3 regions of the Amycolatopsis sp. NPDC049691 genome follow, and region 3 is predicted to be linked to each of the others. Evidence: riboswitches for the same ligand, from Rfam matches in the RefSeq annotation. Region 3 holds a riboswitch; each other region holds the start of a gene.
The links. A riboswitch is a leader RNA that binds a small molecule or an ion and turns the genes downstream of it on or off. The one in region 3 is predicted to bind S-adenosylmethionine.
Positions count from the first base shown of each region.

Region 1: it holds a riboswitch for S-adenosylmethionine, as region 3 does, so the genes downstream of both, thrC (threonine synthase) here and AB0J40_RS12785 (ATP-binding cassette domain-containing protein) in region 3, are expected to answer to the same signal.
Region 2: it holds a riboswitch for S-adenosylmethionine, as region 3 does, so the genes downstream of both, AB0J40_RS29565 (aminotransferase class V-fold PLP-dependent enzyme) here and AB0J40_RS12785 (ATP-binding cassette domain-containing protein) in region 3, are expected to answer to the same signal.

Region 1 is NZ_JBFANX010000009.1:208,726-212,673, forward strand. It holds gene AB0J40_RS22225 (DUF4231 domain-containing protein) at 1-91, opposite strand, end outside; gene thrC (threonine synthase) at 613-1,878, opposite strand; SAM riboswitch class I at 1,892-2,025, opposite strand; gene holA (DNA polymerase III subunit delta) at 2,162-3,136, shown strand; gene rpsT (30S ribosomal protein S20) at 3,195-3,455, opposite strand; gene AB0J40_RS22245 (DMT family transporter) at 3,780-3,948, shown strand, end outside.
Region 2 is NZ_JBFANX010000014.1:184,092-188,039, reverse strand. It holds gene AB0J40_RS29575 (potassium/proton antiporter) at 1-387, shown strand, start outside; gene AB0J40_RS29570 (M23 family metallopeptidase) at 843-1,442, shown strand; SAM riboswitch class IV at 1,525-1,639, shown strand; gene AB0J40_RS29565 (aminotransferase class V-fold PLP-dependent enzyme) at 1,677-3,056, shown strand; gene AB0J40_RS29560 (hypothetical protein) at 3,073-3,681, shown strand; gene AB0J40_RS29555 (hypothetical protein) at 3,681-3,948, shown strand, end outside.
Region 3 is NZ_JBFANX010000005.1:50,910-54,857, reverse strand. It holds gene AB0J40_RS12795 (transglycosylase family protein) at 1-749, shown strand, start outside; gene rsmA (16S rRNA (adenine(1518)-N(6)/adenine(1519)-N(6))-dimethyltransferase RsmA) at 852-1,688, shown strand; SAM riboswitch class I at 1,816-1,906, shown strand; gene AB0J40_RS12785 (ATP-binding cassette domain-containing protein) at 2,116-3,126, shown strand; gene AB0J40_RS12780 (4-(cytidine 5'-diphospho)-2-C-methyl-D-erythritol kinase) at 3,259-3,948, shown strand, end outside.

The DNA.
Region 1 (3,948 bases), on a different contig from region 3:
TGTACCACCGCCACTTCGCGACAACGGTGGTGGGCAAGGCATCCCCATCACGCTCGGCGGTGACCATCCAGTGCTTGCCGAGATTCCGCATTTCCCCGAACCTCCCGGACCGAGCCGACACCTGGCGGGTGTCGACCCTATCGGCCCGGAGAAACGCGAAAGGAGGTACTCACCAGGCGCAGACCGAGCGGCCCGCGAGGGTCAGTGGCCAAGCGCGATGATCCCGAACGCGCCGGGCGCGGTGGCAGCGACGATCGCGGCCGCTGCGGCCGTGGCGCGGCAGCCGATCACCAGGCCGGTCCTCTCGTGGCTTGCCCTGGCTGCTGTCGCCGGGCTGGCCGGCGGTCGGCGGGGCGGTGGTCCCGTGGCCGCCAGCTCCGGGCGAGGCCGTTGTCCGCCACCGGATTGGGGCGAGGCTTGTTGCCGCTGCCGGAGTCAGGGCGGGCATGCGCTCGGCGGGGTTGGTGGCCGAGCGGCCTCGTGGCTTGCCCTCGGCTGCTGTCGCCGGGCGGGGGGCGGAGGCGGAGGCCCGGTGGCCACCGACTCCGGGTCCCGTTGCCCGCGACCGAAGCGGGGGCGGGCCGCGGCGGCCCGTCCCCAGCTCGGGGAGCGTCAGTAGCCGAGCGCCTCGTTCACCGCGGCGGCCGACGGCGGCACGGTCGCCTTGGGGCCGATGTGGTTCTCGACCGCGTCGAGGGTCTTGAGGCCGTCGCCGGTGATCAGGAGGACCGTCTCCGCGTCCGGGTCGAGCTTGCCCGTCTCCACCAGCTTCTTCGCCGTGGCCACGGTGACCCCGCCGGCCGTCTCGGTGAAGATGCCCTCGGTGCGGGCCAGCAGCCGGATGCCCTCGACGACCTCCTCGTCGGTGACGTCTTCGATCGCGCCGCCGGTGCGGTTGACGATGTCGAGGACGTACGGGCCGTCGGCCGGGTTGCCGATCGCCAGCGAACGGGCGATCGTGTCCGGCTTCACCGGCTGGACCACGTCCTGGCCTGCGCGGAACGCGGCCGACACCGGCGAGCAGCCGGTCGCCTGCGCGCCGAACACCTTGTACGGGCTGGCGTCCACCAAGCCGAGCTGGCCCAGCTCGCGGAAACCCTTGTCCACCTTCGTCAGCTGCGAACCGGAGGCGATCGGCACGACGATCTGCGGCGGGATGCGCCAGCCGAGCTGCTCGGCGACCTCGTAGGCCAGCGTCTTCGAGCCCTCCGAGTAGTACGGCCGGACGTTCACGTTCACGAACGCCCACGTCGGGTGCTCGCCGGCCAGCTCGGTGGCGAGGCGGTTGACGTCGTCGTAGTTGCCGTCGACGGCGATCAGGTCGCCGTCGTACACCGCGGTGGTGAGGATCTTGGCGCGCTCGAGGGTCTTGGGGATCAGCACGACCGACCGCCAGCCGGCGCGGGCCGCGGCGGCGGCCGTCGCGTTGGCCAGGTTGCCGGTCGACGGACAGGCCAGCACCTCGAAGCCGAACTCGCGGGCCGCGGCCAGCGCGACGGCGACGACGCGGTCCTTGAACGAGTGCGTCGGGTTGCCGGTGTCGTCCTTGACCCACACGCGCTTGAGGCCGAGTTCCTTCGCGAGGCGGTCGGCGCGGATCAGCCGGGTCGCGCCGGGCTCGGTGTTCGGGATCTCTTCGACGTTGGACGGAACCGGGAGGAGCTTCTTGTAGCGCCAGATGTTCTTGGGGCCGGCCTCGATGTCTTCGCGGCGGACGCGGCCGAAGTCGTAGGCGACCTCGAGCGGCGAGAAGTCCTCCGCGGAGACGAACTCGGGGGCGAGCGGCTGCCGGTGACCCTCTTCCTTCGACACCAGTTCGACGGCGGGACCGAGATCCGGGGTCTTCGTGGTGGAGGTCGTGCCGAGGGTTGCGGTCATCGCGAGGTTCCTTTCCTCATCTGCCCCGCCGAAGCGGGCCGGAATTGGCACCGTGGTCGTCAGCTACCCCGCGATCGCGGGATGACGGGCTGTACGCCGGTTGCCGGGGCTTCGTCGGGCCGTTCCCTCTGCCCCTCTGGATGAGCGGTATTCGGTTGTCGGGGCGCGCGATCGAGCGCGCCGCCTCGTGGACACCGTACGACATGGCGGTCACGCCGTGCCACGGTGGCCGTCGGACATCACCGGAGCGGGCGCACGACACCGCAAGTGAGAGGATCCTCGGGTGACCGCGCAAGCCACCGCCCCCGCCCCGCTGCACCTGGTCCTGGGCGAGGAAGAACTGCTGATCGAACGGGCCGTCCGCGAGACGCTCGCCGCGGCGCGGGCGATCGACGCCACGGCCGAGCTGACCCGGGTCCGGGTGTCCGATCTCACAGCCCCCGAGCTGGCCGAACTCGTCAGCCCGTCGCTGTTCAGCGAGGGCCGCGTGATCGTCCTGGAGTCGGCGCAGGACATCTCGCAGGAGCTGGCCGACGCCGTGGCGGCGTACCTGAAGGACCCGGCGGACGGCGTCGTGCTGGTCGTCGTGCACACCGGCGGCGGCCGCAGCAAGGCGGGCAAGTCGCTGCCCGCGGCGCTGAAGAAGGCCGGCGCCGAGGTCACGGAGTGCCCGAAGCTGACCAAGCCGGCCGAGCGCGAGCAGTTCGTACGGCACGAGGTGCGCCGCGCGGGCGGCAAGATCGACCCGGCGGGGGTGGCCGCGCTGATCGACGCGGTGGGCTCCGACCTGCGCGAACTCTCCTCGGCGGCGAGCCAGCTGGTGGCCGACACGGGCGGGACGGTCGACGCCGACGCGGTCCGGCAGTACCACCGCGGCCGCGCCGACGTGACGGGCTTCGCGGTCGCGGAGAAGGCGGTCAGCGGTGACCGCTCGGCGGCGCTGGAGTCACTGCGGTGGGCGATGCAGCTGGGCGTCCCGCACGTCCTGGTGGCGGACGCCCTGGCCGACGCGGTCCGCACGATCGCCCGGGTCTCGGGCGCGGGCCGCGGCAACCCGAACCAGATGGCCGGCGAGCTGGGCATGCCGCCGTGGAAGATCCGGAAGGCCCAGGGCCAGTCGCGAGGCTGGAACCAGGACGGCCTGGCCACCGCGATGCGGGTGGTCGCGCGCCTGAACGCCGAGGTCAAGGGCGTGGCAGCCGATCCCGGCTACGCGCTGGAGCGCGCGGTCCTCGAGGTGGCGGCCGCCAAAGGCTGACCACGGGCATGAAGAAAGCCCCGGCCGGAGGCCGGGGCTTTCCCAGAAATCAACCAGCTCAGAGCGCGTTGACGCGCTTGGCGAGCGCCGACTTCTTGTTGGCGGCCTGGTTGGCGTGGATGACGCCCTTCGAGACGGCCTTGTCCAGCTTCTGGGCGGCGTCGCGCTGCAGCTCGACGGCCTTGGCCTTGTCGCCGGCCTCGGCGGCTTCGCGGACCTTGCGGATCGCGGTCTTCACCGAGGACCGGATCGCCTGGTTGCGCTGACGCGCCTTCTCGTTCGTCGTGATGCGCTTGATCTGCGACTTGATGTTGGCCATAGGGCAACTCCTGTTTCACTCGGTGAGATCGCCGCCGCGCTGAAGTGGCCCCGCGGAAAGCGGGTTTCCTCCATGACGGAATGCCGCACGGGCAGCGAGCGACCACTTTAACAGCCGGGCCGCCGGCGTCCGGCACCGGGAGTACGGTGGGGGACGGCAGTGCCTAGGGTTCCGTCGCCGGCCCGCGCACGCGACACACAATCAGGGTCGGCGGGCCTGGTCCGAGCGGCACCATCGGCGGGCCCGGACGGCCGGTCGTTCATCTGACGGGGCAAAAGCCTGGAGGACCCGGTTTTCGCGCGCGCGAAAACCCGAAGGGGCCCCATGAACGCCACCGCCTTGTCTTTCGTCCTCGTCGCCGCCGTCGTGCACGCCGCGTGGAACCTCGCCGCCAAGCGGATCTCCTCCGGCGGCACCCAGTTCGTCTGGCTCTACTACACGGTTTCCGCCGTCCTCCTGCTGCCGGTGACCGTCGTGCTGCTGGCCGTCGAGC
Region 2 (3,948 bases), on a different contig from region 3:
ATCGTGCTGACGCTGGTCCAGGGCGCGACGCTCGGCCCGCTCGGGCGCAGGCTCGGGCTGGCGAAGAAGTCCGAGGCGCACGAGGTCGAGGTCGACTCGGCGCCACTGGACGAGCTGGGCGCCGAGCTGCTGCAGGTCCGCATCCAGCCGGGATCGAAGCTGCACGGCGTGTACCTGTCGGAGCTGCGGCTGCCCACGGGGGCAACGGTGAGCCTGGTGGTCCGCGAGGGCGCGGGCTTCACCCCCCAGAAGACGAGCCGGCTGCAGGAGAACGACCAGCTGCTGGTGGTGACGACGACGGCGGTCCGCGACGCGGTCGAGCGCCGGTTGCGAGCGGTGGACCGGGCGGGCCGGCTGGCCCGCTGGCGGGGCGAGTCGGGGCGGTAACCCGCTCGTGGCCGTGGCGGGCCCGATCCGATGGTTCGGTGAACCAGGAGGGCCGGCATGGCAGGCGCGCGAGCCGGCTTGGATCGCGAGAGAGATGCCTCGGCGCGCCGGTGCGCGGTCGGGAGGGCCTGTCCGGCGGGGAGGCCTGCGAGCCGGTCCGCCTGATCTGCGAGGCGGCCTCGCCGCGCCTGCGCGTGATGCTCTGCCCCCGCGTCGGCGCGCTTATTCGGGCCGCGGAGCGTGCGCGCGACGCCAGGCGCGAGCCCTTCAAACGCGCGTCGCCCTAGCCGCGCGTTGTCCGGCGCCTGTCCACTCTCCGCGCCGACCTGGTGATCTTTTCCCGCGAGGGTGATCTTCCCCGTCCGAAATCTTCCCCATGATCCACCCTTTGGCCTACTCTGCGCCCGATCCGGTTACTTCGAACGGGTGAGCGCGACGCCAAAGGAGCACGCACGGTGACAATTCCGCACGTCCGCAGGACGGCCCTCGCCGTCGCGATGACCGCGGTCCTCGGCTTCCTCGGTGCGCCGGCCGCGACCGCCGGAGGGTTCCCCGCCCTCGCCCTGCCGTTCACGGCCGGCCAGCAGGTCTACTCGGCCGGCATCCACTCCGACGACGGCAGCACCGGCGTCGAGAACGCCATCGACTTCAGCCCGGCCGACCGGACCGTGCGCGCGCCGCTGGCCGGGACCGTCCGCCTGCAGCACTGCGCGGGCGGTGACTGGGTGACCGTCGACCACGACGGTGGCTGGCGGACCGGCTACTACCACCTGGAGGGCATCGCGGTCACCGACGGCGAACACGTCGAGGCCGGCGCTGTCCTCGGGTCGACCGGCAACGCGCTCCCGTGCGGTGGCAGCAGCACCGGCGCCCACGTGCACTTCACGCTCTGGACCGTCAGCGGGGACGGCAGGCCGGTCGCCGAGCCCGTCGACGGCAAGTCCATCGGCGGCTGGCGCTTCACCGCCGGAGCCGGGCAGTACACGGGCACCGCGACCCACCTCGCGGACAACGCCGTGACGCAGCTCCCGGGGCGCTTCCGCGCGAAGCTCTGAGCCCTCACGGTGTGTGAGCGGGGTCTCAGATGTTGCGGAGAAGCTTGGCCGCCCGCCGCGTTCTCGGTTACTTTCTTAATCAGGTCATGAGTGTCAGCGCAAAGCCCCGGCTTGCTGACCGGCAACCCTCCTACCGCGGTGGGGTGCCCCGGGTGAAGACCGGGCTGGTCGCGCCGTGCGACCGGCAAGCGCGGGCCCCTCGCCGGGGTCCCCCGGACCGCCGAGGAGGCACCGATGACTTTCGCCGTCGACCGCACCACCACCCTGGCCGAAGCGGGCACACTCGTCCCGGCCGCCCGCACCGCCGAGGAAACCGTTGCCGCGCAGGACATCCCGGCCGTCGCCGGCGCCGCTCTGCGGGTCCCGCTCGTCACGGGTGAGACGATCGGCTACGCCAACCTCGACCACGCCGCGAGCGCCCCCTGTCTCGACACCGTCCGGGCCAAGGTCGACGAGTTCCTGCCCTGGTACGCCAGCGTCCACCGCGGCGCCGGCTTCGCCTCCCAGGTCTCCACCAAGCTCTACGAGCGCACGCGCGACGTCCTGCGCCGCTTCGTCGACGCCCGGCAGACCGACACCGTCGTGTTCACCCGCAACACCACCGATTCCTTCAACCTGCTCGCCCGCAGCCTGCCCCGGCACACGACCGTGATCGTCTTCGACACCGAGCACCACGCCGCGCTGCTGCCGTGGCAGGGCTCGAACGTCCGGCGGATCCCGACCCCGCGCACCCGCCTCGCCGCGGTGTCCGCTGTGGACGAAGCACTCGCGGACGCCCCGCAGGGACCGCGACTGGTCGTCGTCACCGGAGCGTCCAATGTGACCGGTGAGCTGCTCCCCGTCGCCGAGATCGCCGCCGTCGCGCGCAAGCACGGCGCCCGCGTCGCGCTCGACGCCGCCCAGCTCGCCCCGCACCGCCGGATCTCCATCAAGGAGCTGGACGTCGACTACGTCGCGCTGTCCGGCCACAAGCTCTACGCGCCTTTCGGCGCGGGCGCGCTGATCGGCCGCGCCGACTGGCTGCGTGCCGCCCGGCCGTACCTCGCCGGCGGCGGCGCGACCAAGCTCGTCACCGAGGACGCCGTCGTCTGGAGCACCGGGCCCGAGCGCCACGAAGCCGGCTCGCCCAACACCGTCGGGGTGTACGCGCTCGGCGTCGCGTGCGAGACCCTGGCCGGGAACTGGGCCGCGATCGAAGAGCACGAGCAGGCCCTGCTCGCCCGGCTGCGCAAGGGACTCGAAGGCATCCCGGGCTGCGCCGAGCTGCGGCTGTTCGACGCGCCGGTCGACCGCGTCGGCACGGTCGGCTTCGTCGTCGACGGCTTCGACCCGGGCTGGCTCGCCGCGGTGCTGTCGGCCGAGTACGGCATCGGCGTCCGCGACGGCGCCTTCTGCGCGCACATCGCGGTCAAGCGCCTGATCGGCCTCACCGGCGGCGACGGGCAGCAGGCGATCCGCGTCAGCCTCGGCCTGGGCAGCACCGAGGAGCACGTCGACCGCGTGGTCCGCGCGCTGCGCCAGATCGTCGCGCGCGGGGCCCGCTGGGAGTACGCGAAGGTGGACGGCCGGTGGGCCCCGGTCGGCGACCCGCGGGAGCTGCCGCCGTTCTGCTGAGCGCTAACCTGGCCCGATGGGGAGAGGGCGGCGTTTCTGGTTTCCGTTGGCACTGCTCGGGCTCACGCAGATCGGCATGGCGGCGGTGCAGCTGCTGTCCCGCCGCAGCCCGGCCGAGGGCGAATTCGTGAACATCGTGTCGCTCCCGATGAGCCAGGAGAACCTTCGCGCCACCGCCGACGTCGGCCGCGGGCAGTTTCTCACGCAGGACCCTTATCACGCACCGGGCGCGGGCTTGCCGGCCGGTCCGGTCTGGCTGATCGCGCTCGGCGTGGTGCTGCTCGGCACGGCGATCTGGTACGCGGCCGTCCTGCGCCCCGCCCGACTCGACTGGTTCGTCCTCGGGGCGGTCGGGGCGCTCGTCGCCCTTCCGCTCCTCGACCTGGTCGGGTCGTGGCAGTTCCGGCTCGGCGACGGCCTGCGCGGCCCGCTGCTGGCCACCCTCGGCCTGCTTGTCCTCTCCGCGTACGAGCGCAGCAAACTCGTCCTGCTCGCCACGGCCGGGTTCGGGGTGATCGCCGTGCTGCTGTCGGCGGACCTGGTGGGGGTGCTCGGCTCGGCGGCCGTTCTGCTCACCGCGGCTTTCGCGGCCCTCCTTCGCCCGGCGTCCGAGGCCCTGCGGTGATGGGGAGTTCGCGGCGGTCCTGGTTCCCGTTGGCGGCGCTCGGGTTCGCCTTGCTGGTCATGGTGGCGGTCGAGCTGCTGCCCGGGGACCGCACCTTCGGAACCGTGGCCGGACCGGAGTACCAGCCGGTCCGGAGTCTCGGCACCGGCGGGCTGGGCGGCACCGGCCGGCCCGACAACGAGCTTTCGGGGATCGCCTTCGCCACGGCCACCGACGTCGTCCCGTCGGCGACGCTCGGCTGGCTCGCCGGCCTCGCCTGCGTCGTGC
Region 3 (3,948 bases):
ACAAGCCCGGCACGTGGATGTCGATGCCGAAGGACGGCGAGCTGCCCCTGCAGGGCGCGACCGTCGAGATCAAGACCCTCAAGAACATCACCCTGTACGACGGCGCCAACGCGCCGAAGCAGGTGAAGACGACCGCGGTCACGACGAAGGAGTTCCTGGGCGAGTACAAGCTCACCCTGGGCCCGGAGGACCAGGCCGAGGGCGGCCTGGACGTCAAGCTGACCGACGGCGCCGAGGTGCACATCAGCCGCACCGGCGTCTCGACGGTCGTCCAGAAGGAGTCCATCGACCCGCCCGAGCAGAAGGTCGACGACCCGGACCTCGCCAAGGGCAAGACCACGGTCGAGGACCCCGGCACGCCGGGCGAGAAGATGGTGACCTACAAGGTCACGCAGAAGAACGGCAAAGAGGTCTCCCGCGAGAGCATCTCCGAGCAGGTCATCACCCAGCCGAAGCCGAAGATCATCCACGTCGGCACCAAGCAGGCCCCGACACCGGCGATCGGCGACGGCTCCGCGTGGGACCGCATCGCGCAGTGCGAGTCGGGCGGCAACTGGGCCATCAACACGGGCAACGGCTACTACGGCGGCCTGCAGTTCGACAAGCGCACGTGGGACGCCTACGGCGGCGACGCGTACGCGGCCTACCCGAACCAGGCGTCGCGCGAGCAGCAGATCGCGATCGCGGAGAAGGTCCGCGACGCGCGTGGCGGCTACAGCGCCTGGCCGGTCTGCGGCAAGAAGGCCTGAGTTTCCTTTCCGGAGCGGCCCCCGTCCTTCGTGGACGGGGGCCGTTTCGCGTGCGATCGACCGTCCGGCCACGCGCGCCGGCCGCCTCGGTAGGCTCACCCGGTGGTTGAACTGCTGGGACCTGCCGAGATCCGCGGGCTGGCGGCCGAGCTCGACGTGCGGCCGACCAAGAAGCTCGGGCAGAACTTCGTGCACGATCCCAACACCGTCCGGCGGATCGTCGAGCTGGCCGGCGTCACCGAAGACGACGTTGTCCTCGAAGTCGGGCCCGGGCTCGGGTCGCTCACCCTCGGGCTGCTCGCCACCGGTGCGCACGTCGTCGCCGTCGAGATCGATCCCAAGCTCGCCGAGCGGCTGCCCAAGACCGTCGCCGAGCGCGGCCCCGAAGCCGCCGCGCGGCTGCGGGTCGTCGGGGCCGATGCCCTGCGGGTCACCCGCGAAGAACTGGGCGAGCCGACCGCGCTCGTCGCCAACCTGCCCTACAACGTCGCCGTTCCCGTCGTGCTGCACCTGCTCGCCGAGGTGCCGTCGCTGAAGTCGGGCCTCGTCATGGTCCAGACCGAGGTCGCCGACCGGATGGCCGCCGGCCCCGGCAGCCGGATCTACGGCGTCCCCAGCGTCAAGCTCGCCTGGTACGGCCCGGCCCGCAAGGTCGCCGCCGTGCCGCGCTCGGTGTTCTGGCCGGTGCCCAACGTCGACTCGGCGCTCGTCGCCTTCGAGCGCGGTGACGCTCCGGCGTCGGAGGACCGCGATCGGCTCTTCGGCCTCGTCGACGCCGCCTTCTCGCAACGCAGGAAGACCCTCCGCGCCGCGCTCGCGGGCTGGGCGGGCTCCGCCGAGCGCGCCGGGGAACTGCTCACCGCCGCCGGGATCGACCCCAAGACCCGTGGTGAACAGCTGGACGTGCACGACTTCGCCCGGATCGCCGCCGCGCGTTAGCAATCCACAGTGGAGGCGGTGAAAATACCCCTCCCACGCCGGTGATCCCGCCATTCGGACACCGCCACTCGTGTGATCTGGGCCAACGGGCTTGCTTTCGCTCCTCGGGATCGGCTTTACTCGGAAGCGTCCATCCCGAGCGACTGAGAGACCTGGCTCGCCGAAGTCGCAGCAACCACCCTCCACAGGGCAGGTGCTACCGCCAGGACCGATGGAGGCCGTTTCCGATGAAGAGGGTAGCTCGCCCCCTGCTCCTGACCAGGCGTCGCGTAGTCGACGAAGGCCGCCGCTCCGTGACCGCATGTCGACGCTCCCACTGAGCCAGTCGTAGCCGGTCCACCTCTTCTTCACGCACCGTCCACAACGGACGGACCTTGCTTGCGGCCGGGTGCCGCGCACTGCGCGCACCCCGTTTTCTGGAGCCTTCGTGATCACCGTCGAAAACCTGTCCAAAACCTTTGCCACCAACGGAAATTCGGTCATCGCCCTGCGGGACGTGAGTGTCGACGTCCAGGCCGGCTCGCTGTTCGGCGTGGTCGGCCCCGCCGGGTCGGGCAAGTCCGTCCTCGCCCGGTGCATCGCGCTGCAGGAGCGGCCCGACCGCGGCGTCGTCCGGCTCGACGGCCTCAACACCGGCACCCTCGACGGCCGCCGCCTGCGGGAGATCCGCCGCCAGCTCGGCGTCGTCTCGACGAAGCCGGAGCTGATCGCCGAACGCACCATCGCCGGCAACATCGCCTCCCCGCTCGAGCAGCTCGGCGTCGACGGCCCGCAGCGCCGCAGCCGGGTCGGCTCGCTGCTCGACCTGGTCGGCCTGACGCAGCGCGCGACGCAGCGTCCCGGCGAGCTCACCGAGGGTCAGCTCCGCCGCGTCGCGGTCGCGAAGGCCCTCGCGGCGGCGCCCGCCGTGCTCCTGGCCGACGACCCGACGGCCGGCGTCGACCCGGAGGAGGCGGGCTCGGTGCTCACCGTGCTCGACCGCGCCCGCTCCGAGCTGGGCACCACCGTCGTCGTCACGACGCCGGACGCCGGCGTGGTCCGCCGGGTCTGCGACGACGTCGCGGTGCTCGAAGACGGCACCGTCGTCGAGCGCGGCACGGTGCTCGACCTGATCTCGAACCCGGCCAGCCGCACCGCGCAGGCGCTGCTGCCCGCCATCGAGACCACGCGCGCGCAGTCGTCGCGCTACGACCGCTCGGTCGACGTCGTGCTGGTCGGCTTCGCGTCGGTCGGCGCGCTGCTGCCCGAGGCGGCGGGCCGCTTCGACGTCGAGTTCGCCACCATCGGCGGCGGCCTGACCCGGATCGGCGACACCCCGGTCGGGCGCTTCCGCCTCGGCGTCCGCGGCGAGCGCGCCGACGCGGCCCTGGCGTGGGTCGCCGAGCGCGGCGGCCACGTGACGCACACCGCCCGCGGCCCCCAGGGTGTCGCGGCTTGAGCTGAACGTCGCTTTCGGGGGTTCCGGGTGGCGGAGCCCCCGGCCCGGGGCGGAGCCCCGGTTGTCACCGTCGGAACCGCCCCGATGCGCAGGTCGCATCGGGGCGTTTTCGCGGCCACGTAGGCTGGTCGGGTGCTCGCCGTAGTTCCGCCCCCAGTCACCGTCCGGGTCCCGGCCAAGGTCAACCTGCACCTGGCGGTCGACGACCTGCGCGAAGACGGTTACCACGAGCTGGTGACCGTGTTCCAGGCCCTGTCGCTGACCGACGAGGTGACCGTCGCCGTCACCGAAGAGCCGGGGCTGGAGATCTACGGCGAGGGCGAGGGCGCGGTCCCGACCGGCCCCGAGAACCTGGCCTGGCGCGCGGTCGAAGCGCTGTCCGCGCACGTCGGGCGCAGTGGCGAGCCGAAGGTCCGCGTGGTGCTGCGCAAGGGCATCCCGGTCGCGGGCGGCATGGCGGGCGGCAGTGCCGACGCGGCCGCGACCCTGGTCGGGCTGGCGAGCCTGTGGAACCTCGACGTCACGCGTGACGAGCTCGCCGAGATCGCCGCCGGCCTGGGCAGCGACGTCCCGTTCGCGCTCTACGGCGGCACCGCGCTGGGCACCGGGCGCGGCGAGCGGCTGGTCCCGGTGCTCTCCCGGCACACCTTTCACTGGGTGCTCGCCTTCGACGAGCGCGGCCTGTCGACGCCGAAGGTGTTCGGCGAGCTCGACCGGCTGCGCGCCGACGGCAACCCGCCGCGGATCGGCTCGCACACCCCGGTCGTCGAGGCGCTGGCCTCGGGCGACCCGCGGCAGCTGGCGCTGCTGCTGGGCAACGAC